Regions from separate parts of the Variovorax sp. J31P207 genome, predicted to be linked through region 2. Evidence: predicted binding sites of a transcription regulator. Region 2 holds the regulator's gene; each other region holds the start of a gene.
The links. The regulator FNR, encoded in region 2, switches genes on or off when oxygen is low (the NO sensors DNR and NnrR bind a similar motif). The targets are predictions, from matches to a motif close to TTGATNNNNATCAA.

Region 1: a site for FNR is predicted at 2,754-2,767, ahead of QTI68_RS00965 (DUF2189 domain-containing protein). Genes of this name have one in related genera too.
Region 3: a site for FNR is predicted at 903-916, ahead of QTI68_RS00665 (universal stress protein). Genes of this name have one in related genera too.

What each region holds. Positions count from the first base shown of each region.
Region 1 is NZ_JASZYN010000001.1:202,894-207,832, forward strand. Features, by position in the region: gene arfA (arabinosylfuranosidase ArfA) at 1-1,026, shown strand, start outside; gene QTI68_RS00960 (FadR/GntR family transcriptional regulator) at 1,099-1,845, shown strand; gene QTI68_RS00965 (DUF2189 domain-containing protein) at 1,880-2,668, opposite strand; gene QTI68_RS00970 (gamma-glutamylcyclotransferase) at 2,913-3,662, shown strand; gene QTI68_RS00975 (methyltransferase) at 3,652-4,671, shown strand; gene QTI68_RS00980 (arylsulfatase) at 4,705-4,939, opposite strand, start outside.
Region 2 is NZ_JASZYN010000021.1:26,511-31,449, forward strand. Features, by position in the region: gene ccoO (cytochrome-c oxidase, cbb3-type subunit II) at 1-400, shown strand, start outside; gene QTI68_RS37450 (cbb3-type cytochrome oxidase subunit 3) at 412-558, shown strand; gene ccoP (cytochrome-c oxidase, cbb3-type subunit III) at 555-1,478, shown strand; gene ccoG (cytochrome c oxidase accessory protein CcoG) at 1,501-2,949, shown strand; gene QTI68_RS37465 (FixH family protein) at 2,975-3,259, shown strand; gene QTI68_RS37470 (hypothetical protein) at 3,263-3,508, shown strand; gene fnr (fumarate/nitrate reduction transcriptional regulator Fnr) at 3,489-4,205, opposite strand; gene hemN (oxygen-independent coproporphyrinogen III oxidase) at 4,330-4,939, shown strand, end outside.
Region 3 is NZ_JASZYN010000001.1:136,073-141,011, reverse strand. Features, by position in the region: gene QTI68_RS00675 (trypsin-like peptidase domain-containing protein) at 1-313, opposite strand, end outside; gene QTI68_RS00670 (flavodoxin family protein) at 317-844, opposite strand; gene QTI68_RS00665 (universal stress protein) at 1,048-1,869, shown strand; gene QTI68_RS00660 (phosphoketolase family protein) at 1,883-4,255, shown strand; gene QTI68_RS00655 (universal stress protein) at 4,460-4,939, opposite strand, start outside.

The DNA of each region.
Region 1 (4,939 bases), on a different contig from region 2:
AAGTTCTGGTGCCTGGGCAACGAGATGGACGGCCCCTGGCAGATCTGCGCCAAGACGGCCGACGAGTACGGTCGCCTCGCGCACGAGACCGCCAAGGTCATGCGCTGGGTCGACCCGACGGTGGTGCTGGCCGCCTGCGGTTCGTCCAAGCACGACATGGCGACCTTCGGCCAATGGGAAGACACGGTGCTCGACCACTGCTTCGACGACGTGGACTTCATCTCGCTGCATGCCTACTTCGAGAACCCGCACGCGTCGACGGCCGAGTTCCTCGGCAACATCGACCAGATGGACCTGTTCATCAAGGAGATCGCGGCGGTCGCCGACAGCGTGGCGGCGCGCAAGCATTCGCACAAGCGGATCATGCTGTCCTTCGACGAATGGAACGTCTGGTACAAGGCCCGCACGCTGGACGACCGGCGCAAGCCCGGCTGGCCGCAGGCGCCCCGGCTGATCGAGGAGGTCTACAACCACGAGGACGCGCTGGCCGTCGGCGGCGCGCTGATCGTGATGATGAACAACGCCGACCGGGTCAAGACCGCCTGCATGGCGCAGCTGGTGAACGTGATCGGCCCGATCATGACCGAGCCGGGCGGACCGGCCTGGCGCCAGACCATCTTCCACCCGTTCGCCCAGGCGGCCCGCTATGCCCGGGGCCGGGTGCTGCGGCCGGTGATCCATTCGCCGACCTACCAGGCCAAGACCTTTCCCGAGGTGCCGTACCTGTGCGCGAGCGTGGTGCACGACGACAGCACGGGCCAGACCGCGATCTTCGCGCTGAACCGCCACCTGAGCGACGAGCAGGAGATCAGCATCGAGCTGCGCGGGCTGGGCGACCGCCAACACCTGGTCGAGGCGCTGCAGCTCCATCATGCGGACATGAAGGCAACCAACACCCAGGAGTCACCCGACAACGTCTCGCCCAGCAGCCTCACGGCAGTCGAGATCGACGGCCACCGGATTACGGCGCGCCTGAAGCCGGGTTCCTGGAACCTGATCGTCACCTCGAACGTCAAACCATCCTGATCGCTTTCGCCGTCGCGGACGGGATGTGACAATCCCGTGCAGACCGCAACCTCCCATGGGACTACCTCGCAGATGAAAGCATCGCACCGAGACCCGGGCTATCGCCAACCGCCCGATCGCAAGAGCATGCACTCGCAGATCGTGCGAGACCTGGGCCTGCGCATCGTTTCCGGCGAATACAAGCCCGGGGAGAGGCTGCCCCTGGAAGCGTCCCTGTGCGCGGCCTACGACGTCAGCCGGTCGGTGCTGCGCGAGGCGACCCGGGTGCTGGTCGCCAAGGGCCTGGTGATCTCGAAGCAACGCGCCGGCGCGATCGTCTGTGCCCGCAGCAATTGGCACTTGCTCGATCCCGACGTGCTGTACTGGCTGATCCAGACCAAGCCGCAACCCGAATTCGTCGAGACGCTGTTGACGGTGCGGCGCATTTTCGAGCCGGCGGCGGCTGCGCTGGCTGCCAAGGTGGCGAGTCCTGATTCGCTCAAGGCCATCGCCGAGGCGTACAAGGGCATGGAGCGCGCGACGACGCCGGAGGAACTCCTCGAGCCCGACCTCGCCTTCCATCGCCGCATCGCCGAGGCCACGAACAACGACCTGCTGGCCTACATCGGCAACATGCTGTCCCTGGCGCTGCGCGAGTCGATCAAGCTCAGCAGCCAGCTGCCGGACACCCACGCCCTGTCGCTGCCCCGGCACAAGGCGATCCTCACGGCCCTGCTCAACCGGGACCCGCTGGGGGCGCGCCAGGCGACGCTGGTTCAGCTGGAGGAGACGCGCGAGGACATCTCGCGCATTCTCGATTCCGACCTCGATCCGGTGTGAGTCCGGTCGCTGCGCGCGGCGACCCGGTGCGGTCCTACCGGCCGCCGTCCACCATGTCGCGGTAGGCGTGCCAACTCGCGTGTGCCAGCCACGGGAAGATGACGATGAGCCCGAGCATGAGCGTCGCAAAACCGAGGGCCGTCAGCAGGGCGATCAACGCGGCCCACAGCACCATGGCGAGCGGATTGCGGGCGCAGCAGCGCAGGCTGGTCAGTACCGCGGTGATCACGTCCACGGGGCGGTCCACCAGCAGCGGCGCGCTGACGACGCCGAGCGCGAACACCAACGCGGCCACCGCGGCGCCGAGCACGAAGAAGGCCGCCACGAGATCGACCGACTGGCCCGACAGCAGCAGCGCCGCAGGCAGGTGCGGCGCGTGCCGCAGCTGCTCGGTGAAGAACAGTGCGAAGACGATCGCTGCCAGGCGCTCCCAGACGAAGTAGGCCAGCGTGAGCAGCAACCCGAACAGCGCGATCGAGCCGGCGTTGCCGAGCCAGGCGCCAAGAGCCGATGCGGAGTCGGGCGCGGCGGACTGCTCCCGCTGGCGCGACAGTGCGTACAGGGGGATGGCAACCAAGGGGGCCACCAGCAAGAAGCCGCCGAGCAACGTCGGCGCCAGGTAGGTGGCCTCCCAGGTCGCGGCCGTCAGGGCCAGGCCCGCGACTGCGACCAGCACGCCGATGCCGAGGCTCAAGCCTGGCAGGAACGCCAGATCGCGTGCCCCCCAGCGCAGCCAGGTCAAGGGCCGCAGCGCGCCGACCCGGCGCACGGTGGGCGCCACCATTGACGGCGCAGGAGATTCACTGCCGAGCGGGTGTTCCATGGCGCACACTCCTTCGTGAAGCCCGCGCTGGACACCCAACGGCGCCAGCGCTGCCGCCAGCATAGACGCGCGCAGCGCCGGCGGCTTGACGTCGATCAAGGTTCCGACGCCACGGTGCGGCGAGGATTGCGCCAACAGCCGATAAGGAGCCCAATCGCATCCACAGGGCTCAGGCGCGGCGAAGCCTTCCGGCCCCTCCGCGCGCGGCACCGGCTCGCGGCAACTGCCCCAACAGGAGCATCCAATGACTTCCCTTCGTGGGGCCGATGGCGGGCGGCGCAGGCCTCTCCGCCTGACCCCGGAGTTGGTCTCTCGAATCGCCCGTGAAGTCGCGGACAGCGGCCCGCCCCCGGGCATGGTGGTCCACAGCGATGCCGACTACGAGGCCTCGCTGGAGCAATTTCTTGCAAGCGGCCCGTGCCGTGGCGAGGATGTCTGGGTCTTCGGGTACGGGTCCCTGCTCTGGAATCCGGCCTTCGATGTCGCCGAGCAGGTGGCCGCGGTTCTGCCCGGCTGGCATCGATCGTTCTGCATCCGGCTCACTCGGTTTCGAGGCACCCCCGACCAGCCGGGCTTGATGATGTCGCTCACGCCTGGGGGAAGTTGCCGTGGCGCCCTGCTTCGCATCGATGCGGCCTCGGTCCAGTCCAGCCTGCGCAAGCTTTGGCGAAGGGAAATGACCGTCAAGCCGCCGAACACCCCGCCGCGATGGGTGACCGCCAAGGCGAGCGGCACCGAGGTGCGCGCCATCGTTTTCGCCGCCAATCGCAAGGGGCCGAATTTCGTGGGCGGCCTGACGCAGGAACAAGTCGCGGACATCCTGTGCAAGGCGGCGGGACACTGGGGATCGGGCGCCGACTACCTCTTGCAGACCATCGACCAACTGGAACGCCTTGACATCAGGGACGCCAATCTCTGGCGCTTGCAGCAGATCGTCGCCCGACGACTCACGCAGAGTGGCCAACCTGCTGCGGAGACCTGCCATGTCCCATGACGGAACCGACAGCGATCGAGAGGCACTCGATCTGCTCATTCGAGGTTTCCAGGTCTCCCGGATGCTCCGGCTGGTCGCCGACCTCGCGCTCGCGGACAAGATTCCGAGGGACGGCAGCCGCAACGTGAGCGATCTGGCAACGGCCTGTTCGGTTCTTCCGACGCCACTGATCCGGGTCCTGCGGGCCCTTGCGGCATTCGGCGTCTTTCGCGTCGGGGAGGACGGGAGCGTCGCGCACTCTCCGCGCTCCCTGCTCCTGCGGATGGACGAGCCGAACAGCCTGCACCATGGCGCCCGGTTCTGGACGGCACCCGGCTCGTGGAAGGCATGGGGGGCCCTGGATGCCGCGCTGGCGGGTGGCGATCCGAATCAAGCCGCCTGGGGCATGGACCGTTTCCAATATCTTCGTGAGCACCCCGCCGAGGCTCGCATCTTCGATGCCTTCATGGCGAACTTTCCGGACCGCAGGCACCAGACACTGGCCGTGAGCTACGACTTCTCCGGTGCGAAGCTGATCGTCGACATCGGCGGCGGCAATGCGGAGGCGTTGCGGCAAATACTCGAACGGTTCCCCGGGCCGCGCGGGATGGTCTTCGACCGGGACGATGTCGTGGCGGCCATACCGCCCGATGCCCGATTGGACGGAAGGATCGAAGTCCGAGGCGGCAGCTTCTTCGATGGCGTTCCCGAGGACGCGGACATCTACCTGCTGATCCGGGTCTTGCACAACTGGAGCGACGACGACTGCATTCGAATCCTGCGCAACTGCCGCAACGCGACGAAACCCGGCGCCCGCCTGCTGATCGTGGAGCAGATCATCGAGCCCGACCCGGCCCTCGGGCGGCCATCGGGCTACCTGGTCGACACGCACATGATGGCCATGTTCGGTGCCGCGCGCGAGCGCACCGAAACCGAATTCGGCGAACTGCTGCAGAGCTCGGGGTTTGCTCTCGAGCGCGCCATCGAAACCGCGTCGCCGGTGTGGATCATCGAGGCGGGCTCCAGATGACCAGGGTCGAGGCAATTCTCGACCAAGGCCCCGCTAGTGCCCCCCTCCGCCAGACGCTTCGGTCATCTTCTCGATCACCTGGTCCAGGCTGAAGCTCGCCGCCTTCTGGCGCGGCGGGAATTCCTTGAAGGTCGCGAGGAACTCCCCGACGATGGCCTGCGCAGGCACCAGCAGGTAGATGTGGCGGAACATCCAGTCGTAGTAGGTGTTCGACGTGATCTGCGCGCGCTCGTACGGGTCCATGCGCAAGTTGAAGATGTAGGGCGTG
Region 2 (4,939 bases):
CCATTCGCAGATGATCCGGCCGTTCCGCGCCGAGACGCTGCGCTATGGCCACTATTCGGTGGCCGGCGAGTTCGTCTACGACCACCCGTTCCAGTGGGGCAGCAAGCGCACCGGCCCCGACCTGCACCGGGTGGGCGCCAAGTACAGCGACGAGTGGCACCGCATCCACCTCAACAACCCGCGCGACGTGGTGCCGGAGTCGAACATGCCGGCCTACACCTGGCTCGAGAAGGCGCCGCTGGATGGCGCCGAGTCGGCCGCCCACATGACGGCGCTGCGCCGGGTCGGCGTGCCCTACACCGACGAGCAGATCGCAGCCGCGCCGGCCGCGGTCAAGGGCAAGACCGAGATGGACGCCGTGGTCGCCTATCTGCAGTCGCTCGGCCTGGCACTCAAGTAAGGACAACCGCGATGGACAACATCACCACCCTGCGAATCGCCGCCACGCTGGTCTCGTTCGCGACCTTCATCGGCATCCTGGTCTGGGCGTATTCGCGCCGCAACGCGCAGGCCTTCGAAGAGGCGGCACGCCTGCCGTTCGAGGAGGACCCGTCGTGAGCGACTTCGTCAACGCCTTCTGGTCGCACTTCGTCACCGCGATCGCGCTCGGCGGCATCCTGGCCTGCGCGCTGCTGCTGTGGCTGACGGCCCGCTTCCGCGGCCCTTCGAGCGCCGACAACACCACGGGCCATGTCTGGGACGAGGACCTGCGCGAGATGAACAACCCGATGCCGCGCTGGTGGATGGGCCTGTTCGTGCTGACCATCGTGTTCGGCATCGGCTACCTGGTGGCGTTCCCGGGGCTGGGCAGCTACCGCGGCACCCTGGCCTGGAGCACCCAGGGCGAGTACGAGAAGGCGGTGGAGAAGGCCAACGCCGAACTGGCGCCTGTGTACGCCGCCTACACCGCGCAGCCGGTCGAGAAGCTCGCCTCCGACGCCGGCGCCATGGCGGTCGGCGAGCGCCTGTTCCTGAACAACTGCGCCCAGTGCCACGGCTCGGATGCCCGCGGCAGCAAGGGCTTCCCGAACCTCACCGATGGCGACTGGCTGCATGGCGGCACGCCCGAGAAGATCCACGAGACCATCGCGCTCGGCCGCATCGGCACGATGCCGCCGATGGCCGAGGCGGTCGGATCGGCCGAGGACGTCAAGAACCTCGCCAACTACGTGCTGAGCCTGTCGGACAGCCCGCACGATTCGGTGCGCGCCGGACTCGGCAAGAGCAAGTTCACGGCGTGCGCGGCCTGCCACGGCATCGGCGGCGTCGGCAACCAGGCGGTGGGCGCGCCGAACCTGGCCGACAAGATCTGGCTGCACGGCTACGGCCAGGAAGCGATCATCGCGATGATCAACGGCGGCAAGACCAACCAGATGCCGGCGCAGCAGGGCCGCCTGACCGAAGCGCAGATCCACGTGCTGACCGCCTACGTGTGGGGCCTGTCGAACAACAAGACGGTCACCGCCGCGGGGCAATGAGGCCGCCGCCCGAGTCTTGTCCATGAGCGTTTCCATGACCGAGCAGACGACGCCACCGAAGCCGCGCACCGTGATCCCGATCGCGGCGGCCGAGGAGGACGTCGGGCTCTACGCGGCCCACAAGAAGATCTATCCGCGCAGCGTCAGCGGCTATTTCGCCCGCTGGCGCTGGGCCCTGGTGTTCGCGACGCAGCTGGTCTTCTACGGCCTGCCCTGGTTCGAGTGGGGCCAGCGGCAGGCGGTGCTGTTCGACCTCGGCGCGCGGCGCTTCTTCCTGTTCGGGCTGGTGCTCTATCCGCAGGACCTGATCTACCTGACCGGGCTGCTGGTGGTCTCGGCGCTGTCGTTGTTCCTGTTCACCGCCGTGGCGGGGCGCCTGTGGTGCGGCTACGCCTGCCCGCAGACGGTCTACACCGAGATCTTCATGTGGGTCGAGGAGAAGATCGAGGGCAGCCGCATCGCGCGCATGCGGCTCGACAACGGCGCCTTCTCGGCCGAGAAGCTGGTCAAGAAGTGGTTCAAGCACGTGGTCTGGATATCGATCGGCCTGTGGACCGGCTTCACCTTCGTCGGCTACTTCACGCCGATCCGCGAACTGGGCATGGAATTCCTGCAGACCCGGATGGGCTCCTGGGAGGTCTTCTGGGTGCTGTTCTACGGCTTCGCCACCTACGGCAACGCCGGCTTCATGCGCGAGCAGGTGTGCAAGTACATGTGCCCCTATGCGCGCTTCCAGAGCGCGATGTTCGACCGCGACACGCTGATCGTGAGCTATGACACGGCACGCGGCGAACCGCGCGGCGTGCCGGCCAAGGGTCGGGCGACCGCTGCCGCATCGGAGTTCGGCCATTGCATCGACTGCAAGCTGTGCGTCCAGGTCTGCCCGACCGGCATCGACATCCGCCAGGGCCTGCAGTACGAATGCATCGGCTGCGGCCTCTGCGTGGATGCCTGCAACATCGTGATGGACAAGATGTCGACCCCGCGCGGCCTGATCCGCTACGCCACGCAGAACAGCATGGCCGGGCGCTGGACGCCGCGCCAGGTGCTGCGCCGCGTGCTGCGGCCGCGGGTGCTGGTCTACAGCGCGGTGCTCGGCGCGCTGTGCATCGGCCTGCTGGCGAGCCTGGTGACGCGCACGCCGCTGAAGGTCGACGTGGTGCGCGACCGCGCCTCGCTGGCCCGCATCGTCGAGGGCGGCCAGCTCGAGAACGTCTACCGCCTGCAGATCATGAACGCCACCGAGCAGGTGCAGCGCTACCGGATCGAAGCCAGCGGCCTCGAGGGGCTGCACGTGTCCTCGGAGCCGGTGGTCGAGGTCGCGCCGGCGCAGTCGCGCTGGGTCGCGGTGCGGCTGCAGCTGCCCTACGGCGCGGCGACGGCCGGTTCCCACAAGGTGTATTTCGACGTTCGAGCGGAAAGCGGCCAGGGCAGCGTGTCCGAGAAGGCCGTGTTCCTGGTCCCGCGATGAAATCCAGGCCCCAAGGAGGCAGAAGATGACCGACAAGAGCAGCCATGACGAAGCGACGCGTCCCTGTCCACCCTGGTGGCGCTTCGGGCTGGTGTGGATGGTGATCGGCGGGCCGGGCCTGGTGGTGATCGCGAGTTTCGCCACCTTGTGGCTGGCCCTGCGCACGCCCGACCCGGTGGTCGACGAGGACTACTACCGCAAGGGCGTGGAGATCAACCGCACGCTGGCCGACAAGAAGCTCATGCCGGCGGTGGCCGGGCGCAACCACGCGGCCACCCCGAGCGCCGACGTGCCGTCGCCGAGGCGCTGAGCCATGCAGGCGCAACGCTGGATGTGGATACTCTGGCCGGCATTCCTGCTGGCCTGCGCGCTCGAGGTGCTGGTGTTCGCGCTGGTCGATCCGGGCGACCTCAACTGGCGCGGCGAGGCGTTGGGCGCCTCTCGCCAGGCGGTCTACACGGTCGGGTTCTTTGCCTTCTGGCTGCTGGCCACGGCGGCGGGCGCCTTGACGCTGCTGCTGGCCCGGCCGGCGGCCGAGCTCAACAGCCCGGCGGATTGACGATGCGGCGCAGCGCCTCGGGATCGAGGATGCGCACGTTGCGCTGCTCGACCTCGACCATGCCGTCGGCCGCGAACTTCGACAGCGTCCGGCTCACGGTCTCGAGCTTGAGGCCGAGGTAGCTGCCGATCTCTTCGCGCGTCATGCGCAGCACCAGCTCGGAGCGCGAGAAGCCGCGCGCATGCAGCCGCTGCACCAGGTTCAGCAGGAAGGCCGCCAGCCGCTCCTCGGCCCGCATGCTGCCGAGCAGCAGCATCACGCCATGCTCGCGGACGATCTCGCGGCTCATGATCTGGTGCACGTGGCGCTGCAGCGCCGTCACCTCGCGCGACAGTTCCTCGATGCGTTCGAAGGGCATCACGCAGACCTCGGAGTCTTCGAGGGCGACGGCGTCGCAGGTGTGCTGGTCGTTGACGATGCCGTCGAGGCCGATGATCTCGCCGGCCATCTGGAAGCCGGTGACCTGGTCGCGCCCGTCCTCGCTGGTGACCCGGGTCTTGAAGACCCCGGTGCGGATCGCGTAGAGCGAGGTGAAGGGCTCGCCGTTCCGAAACAGCGTCTCGCGCCGCTTGACCTTGCGCCGCGTGGCGACCAGGTCGTCGAGGCGCTGCAGTTCCCCGGGCGCCAGTCCGACCGGCATGCACAGCTCGCGCAGGTTGCAGTTGGAACAGGCGACCTTGATATTTTCGGGCTTCATTGATGCAGTCGAGGTCATGCGGGGATTGTCCGTGGGGGGGTGGGCCGGATGCTTGATGCAGGTCAAGGTTTGCGGATCGCGACGGCGGCATAGTGACACACCGAAGCCCATGCCTGCGTCCGCGATGCCTCCCGTCTCCGCTCCAGCCCTCACGCCGCCCCCCCTGGTGCCCGCGCCGTCCGTGCTGCGGCGGTTCGACTGCGCCGGGCCGCGCTACACCTCCTACCCGACCGCGGACCGCTTCGTCGACGCCTTCACGGCCGAGGACTATGCCCAGACGCTCGAACAGCGCGGCAGCACCGGCGCCAGCGCGCGGGCGCTGTCGCTCTACGTGCATATCCCGTTCTGCGAATCGCTCTGCTACTACTGCGCCTGCAACAAGATCGTGACCCGCCACAAGAGCAAGGGGCGCGAGTACCTGGACTACCTGGCGCGCGAGATCGCGCTGCAGGTCGAGCGGCTCGGCCGCGGCGCCGTGGTCCGCCAGCTGCACCTCGGCGGCGGCACGCCGACCTTTCTCGACGATGCCGGCCTGCGGACGCTGATGGGCATGCTGCGCGATGCCTTCTCCTTGTCGCCGGATGGCGAGCATTCGATCGAGATCGACCCGCGCACCGTCGACCGGGAACGCCTGGTGACCCTGGCCGCGCTGGGCTTCAACCGGCTGAGCTTCGGCGTCCAGGATTTCGACCCCGACGTGCAGAAGGCGGTGCACCGGATCCAGCCGGCCGGGC
Region 3 (4,939 bases), on a different contig from region 2:
CGCCGGACGCGAGATCGCGAATCTGGCTGATGCGCGCGCTCGTGGGAAGCGGCCAGGCGAGCCGGTCGGCGAAGTCGTTCTCCGGAGCGAACTCGAGCTCGCCGTCTCCGGGGCTTTCATCGCGCCCGATCCGGAGCGTGCTGATCTCGACGACGCTGGCGCTGCGGCTCGCCACGAGGGAGGAGAACGAAGGGGTCGAGCGCCAACGCAGCGCGACCGGTCCGGTCGTCATGGCCGGATCGGAACTGCAGGCACCCAGCAGGCAGGCGAGACCCACCGCGGCCGCGCCCCATCCGATGGGAGCGGGCTTCACGCTTCAGACCGCCTGAGGCGACAGGGTCGTGGGACGCACCACCGCCTTCGAGTCCTTCGCCGCCCGGACTGCCGTACCGAAGGCCTGCAGCCGGGCGGCGTAGCTGCCGTCCTCGACCTCGCGCTGGGTGAAGCTGGCGCTCAGCAGCGGCGCCTTGCCGACCAGCTGGGCGATCTCGGCGGCGGCGTTGGGCGCGCCCTGGCCTCCCATGACCGATATCACGGCCACATCGGGCATGTGATCCCGCCGCCTGGCCACGAAGCTGCGCATCGGGCCGGCCAGTTGCAGCGCCCAGATGGGCGACACCAGCACCACCGCGTCGAAGTCGCGTGGCAGCGGGCCGCTGTAGCCGATGTCCGGCCGGAGCTTGAACAGCGATTCGACCAGGCAGCGCAGGCTGCCGAGCACGCCCCGGCGAGGCCGCGCGTCCACGATCTCCGCCATGGGCCAGCCTTGCTGGCTGCACAGGAGCTCGGCCACCCGGCGCGATGTGCCGGTGTAGGAATAGAAAACCACGAGGATCTTGCTCATCGACCTCTCCGCTTCGTACATCGAGCCCCCAATGTAGAAACAGCGAGTGGCCGTGAACTTGCGCTGAATCAAGGCCGATGGAAGACGGACGCAAGTAAAGGGCGTTTCGCGCCGTCGGCGCCTGGTTTGACGCCGCGCAAGGGTGCCCGGCCTGGCGCGCGATAACTTGGGTCATTCGTTCACCGCCGTCCACGGAGCTCCTCATGCAGACACCCAAGACCATCCTTCTTCATCTCGACAGTTCCCCGCGCGCCGCGGAGCGCGTCAAGCTCGCGCGTCAGGTCGCCGAGGCCTTCGAGGCCGAAGTGACCGCCCAGCCGTGCACCCTGTCGGCACTGCTGCGCTATCCCTATGCACTGGAAGCTGCGGCCGAAGCGGTGGCGATCATGCAGTCGCTCGATCGGGATTCGCGCGACAAGGCGCACGCGACCTTCATGAGCGCCGCGGCAGGGTCGCCGCGCCTGCACTGGACCGAGCCGATGGCCGACGCGCCGTGGGCCTTCGCCCGTCGGGCCCTGTATGCCGACCTGCTCATCCTCGGGCAGCCCGACCCGGATGATCCCAATGCGGGAGAGCTGCCGTCGGATTTCGTCTCCAGCGTGCTGGTCGAGAGCGGCCGGCCTGCGCTGCTGGTGCCGTATGCGGGGCCGGTCGGCACGATCGGCCGGCGGGTGCTGATCGGCTGGAAGGAGACGGCCGAGGCCGCGCGCGCAGTGTCCGCCGCCTTGCCCTGGCTCGCTCGTGCGCAGGCCGTGCAGGCGATCAGCTACGGCGAGGATGCCGATGCCTCCTTGGGCAGCCTGCGTGCCTATCTCAAGGCGCAGGGGGTGGAAACAGAGGTGCACTCAGGCGGCCCGGAGGAGGGCGAGGCCGGGGAGAGGCTTCTCTCGGCAGCCGCCGACATGAGCGCGGACCTGCTCGTGATGGGCTGCTACGGCCACAGCCGGGCGCGTGAGTGGGTGCTCGGCGGCGCCACCCGGTCGCTGCTGCGATCCATGACCCTGCCCGTGCTGATGTCGCATTGAAGCGAGCGCGACCATGACGCTCCCTGTCCATCCGCGGTCGCAGCCCGAGGACTTCGCCCTGCTCGACGCCTGGTGGCGCGCCGCGAACTACATCTCGGCCGGGCAGATCTACCTGACCGGCAACCCGTTGCTGAGCGAGCCGTTGTCGCTGGCGCACATCAAGCCGCGCCTGCTCGGCCACTGGGGCACGACGCCAGGGCTGAACTTCATCTACGCCCACATGAACCGCGCAATCAAGGCGAGGGATCTCGACGCGATCTTCATTGCCGGCCCCGGGCACGGCGGACCCGGCGTGGTGGCCAACAGCTGGCTCGAAGGGACCTACAGCGAGGTGTATCCGGCCATCGGGCGCGACGCCGACGGCCTGCGGCGGCTGTTCACGCAGTTCTCGTTTCCTGGCGGCATCTCGAGCCATGCGGGTCCGGAAACCCCGGGCTCCCTCCACGAGGGCGGCGAACTGGGGTACTCGCTGCTGCACGCCTACGGCGCCGTCCTCGACAACCCCGACCTGCTGGCCTGCTGCGTGGTCGGCGACGGCGAGGCCGAGACCGGCCCGCTGGCGGCGAGCTGGCATTCCAACAAGTTCCTGAATCCGGCGAGCGACGGCGCGGTGCTGCCCATCCTGCACCTCAACGGCTACAAGATCGCCGGCCCGACGGTGCTCGCAAGAATCGGCGATGAGGAACTGACCCTGCTGTTGCGCGGCTACGGCTACGAGCCGCGGATCGTCGCGGGTCAGGAGCCCGAACTGATGCATCGGTTGATGGCCGGCGCGCTCGACGCGTCGCTCGACGCGATCCGTGCGATCCAGGACGAAGCCCGCTGTGATGGCTTCGGCCGCCGTCATCGCTGGCCGATGATCGTGCTGCGATCGCCCAAGGGCTGGACCGGTCCGCGCGAGGTCGATGGCGTGCCGGTCGAAGGAACGCAGCGCGCGCACCAGGTGCCCTTGAGCGGCTTTGCGGACCACCCTGCGCACGTGGGGCTGCTGGAAGACTGGCTGCGCAGCTACCGTCCCGAGGAGCTGTTCGACGCGGACGGCCGGCTGCACCCCGAAATCGCCGAACTCGCACCCGTCGGCCCGCGCCGGATGAGTGCCAATCCGCATGCCAACGGCGGCTTGTTGCTCAAGGACCTGCGCATGCCCGACTTCCGGCGCTACGCCGTGGCGGTGCCCGCCCCCGGCGCGGCCACCGCAGAGGCCACGCGGGTCGCCGGTGCGATGCTGCGCGACCTCATGGCGCTCAATGCGCAGGACCGCAACTTCCGCGTCATGGGTCCCGACGAGACCTCGTCCAACCGGCTGGACGCTCTCTTCGAGGTCACCGGCCGCACCTCGACCGCGGAGATCCTGCCCGGGGACGATCATGTGTCGCCCGACGGCCGCGTCATGGAGGTGCTGAGCGAGCACCTGTGCCAGGGGTGGCTCGAGGGCTACCTGCTCAGCGGGCGCCACGGGCTGTTCTCGTGCTACGAGGCCTTCATCCACATCGTCGACTCGATGTTCAACCAGCACGCGAAGTGGCTCAAGGTGTCGGGCCAGATTCCGTGGCGGCGACCCATCGCGTCGCTCAACTACCTGCTGACCAGCCATGTCTGGCGCCAGGACCACAACGGCTTCAGCCACCAGGACCCGGGTTTCATCGACCATGTGGTGAACAAGAAGGCCGGGGTGGTGCGCGTATATCTGCCGCCCGATGCCAATTCGCTGTTGTCAGTGCTCGACCACTGCCTGCGCAGCCGCCACTACGTCAACGTGATCGTGGCCGGCAAGCAGCCTCAATCGCAGTGGCTGGACATGGAAGCGGCCGTGCGGCATTGCAGCGTCGGCCTCGGCATCTGGCCCTGGGCCAGCAACGACCAGGGCGCGGAGCCCGATGTCGTCATGGCGTGCGCGGGCGACGTCCCGACGCTCGAGACGCTGGCCGCGGTCGACCTGCTGCGCCGGGAGCTGCCGGAGCTGAAGGTCCGGGTCGTCAACGTGGTCGACCTGATGACGCTGCAGTCGCCCTCGGCCCACCCGCACGGGCTTCCCGATGCGGAGTTCGATTCGATCTTCACGACCGACAAGCCGGTGATCTTCGCCTACCACGGCTACCCATGGCTCATTCACCGGCTGACCTACAAGCGCACGAACCACGGCAGCTTCCATGTCCACGGCTACCAGGAAGAGGGCACGACCACGACGCCCTTCGACATGACCGTGCTGAACCGGCTGGACCGCTTCCACCTCGCGGCCGATGCCATCGACCGCGTGGCGCGGGTCCGCGACAGGGCGGGCCACCTGCAGCAGGCGCTGCGCGATCGCCTGCAGGCGCACCGGGCGTGGATCACGACGCATGGCGAAGACATGCCGGAGATCCGCGACTGGCGCTGGACCTCTTGAGCGCGGTCGCGCGTCAGCGCACGCGCTCCGGCCGACCCGTCGCCGGAGCGCCGCTCAGTCCAGCGTCACCAGCGCGACGACGGCTTTGATCACGAGCCACAGCACCGCGGCACCCACGAGCCCGAGCGCGGTGATGATTCCGACTTTGCGCATCATGGAAAGGCTCCATCGGTGTGGGCGTGGCTCTTCGTGCAGGCGCGGCACTCAATGGGCCATCAGAACGGGAAGCGTCATCGAATCCAGCACGGTCCGGCTCACGCCGCCCAGCAGCAGCTCGCGCGCCCGGCTGTGGCCGTAGCAGCCCATCACGAGCAGGTCCGCGCCGCAGTCCGCGGCGGTCGACAGCAGCGCCTCGCCGGCATGGTCCTGCGGAAGCCTGGCGTGCTCGTGCACCCGCTCGATGCCATGCAGATACAGGTAGTCGCGCACCTTCAAGGACAGGGGCTGCGATTCGTCGCCTTCCTCTTCGATCAGATGCACGTGGCGTGCGCTCTGCAGGAAGGGGATCGCGGCGGCGAGCGCCCGCGCACATTCGCGCGTGGGCTTCCACGCCAGCAGGACGATGTCCGGCGAACTTGCAAGCTCGCCGGAAAAAGGAACGACCAGCGCCGGACGACCGCTGCCGATCACGATCGATTCGACGAAGCCGGCGGGCACGTCGAAGCCGTTCGCGTCATCGGGATC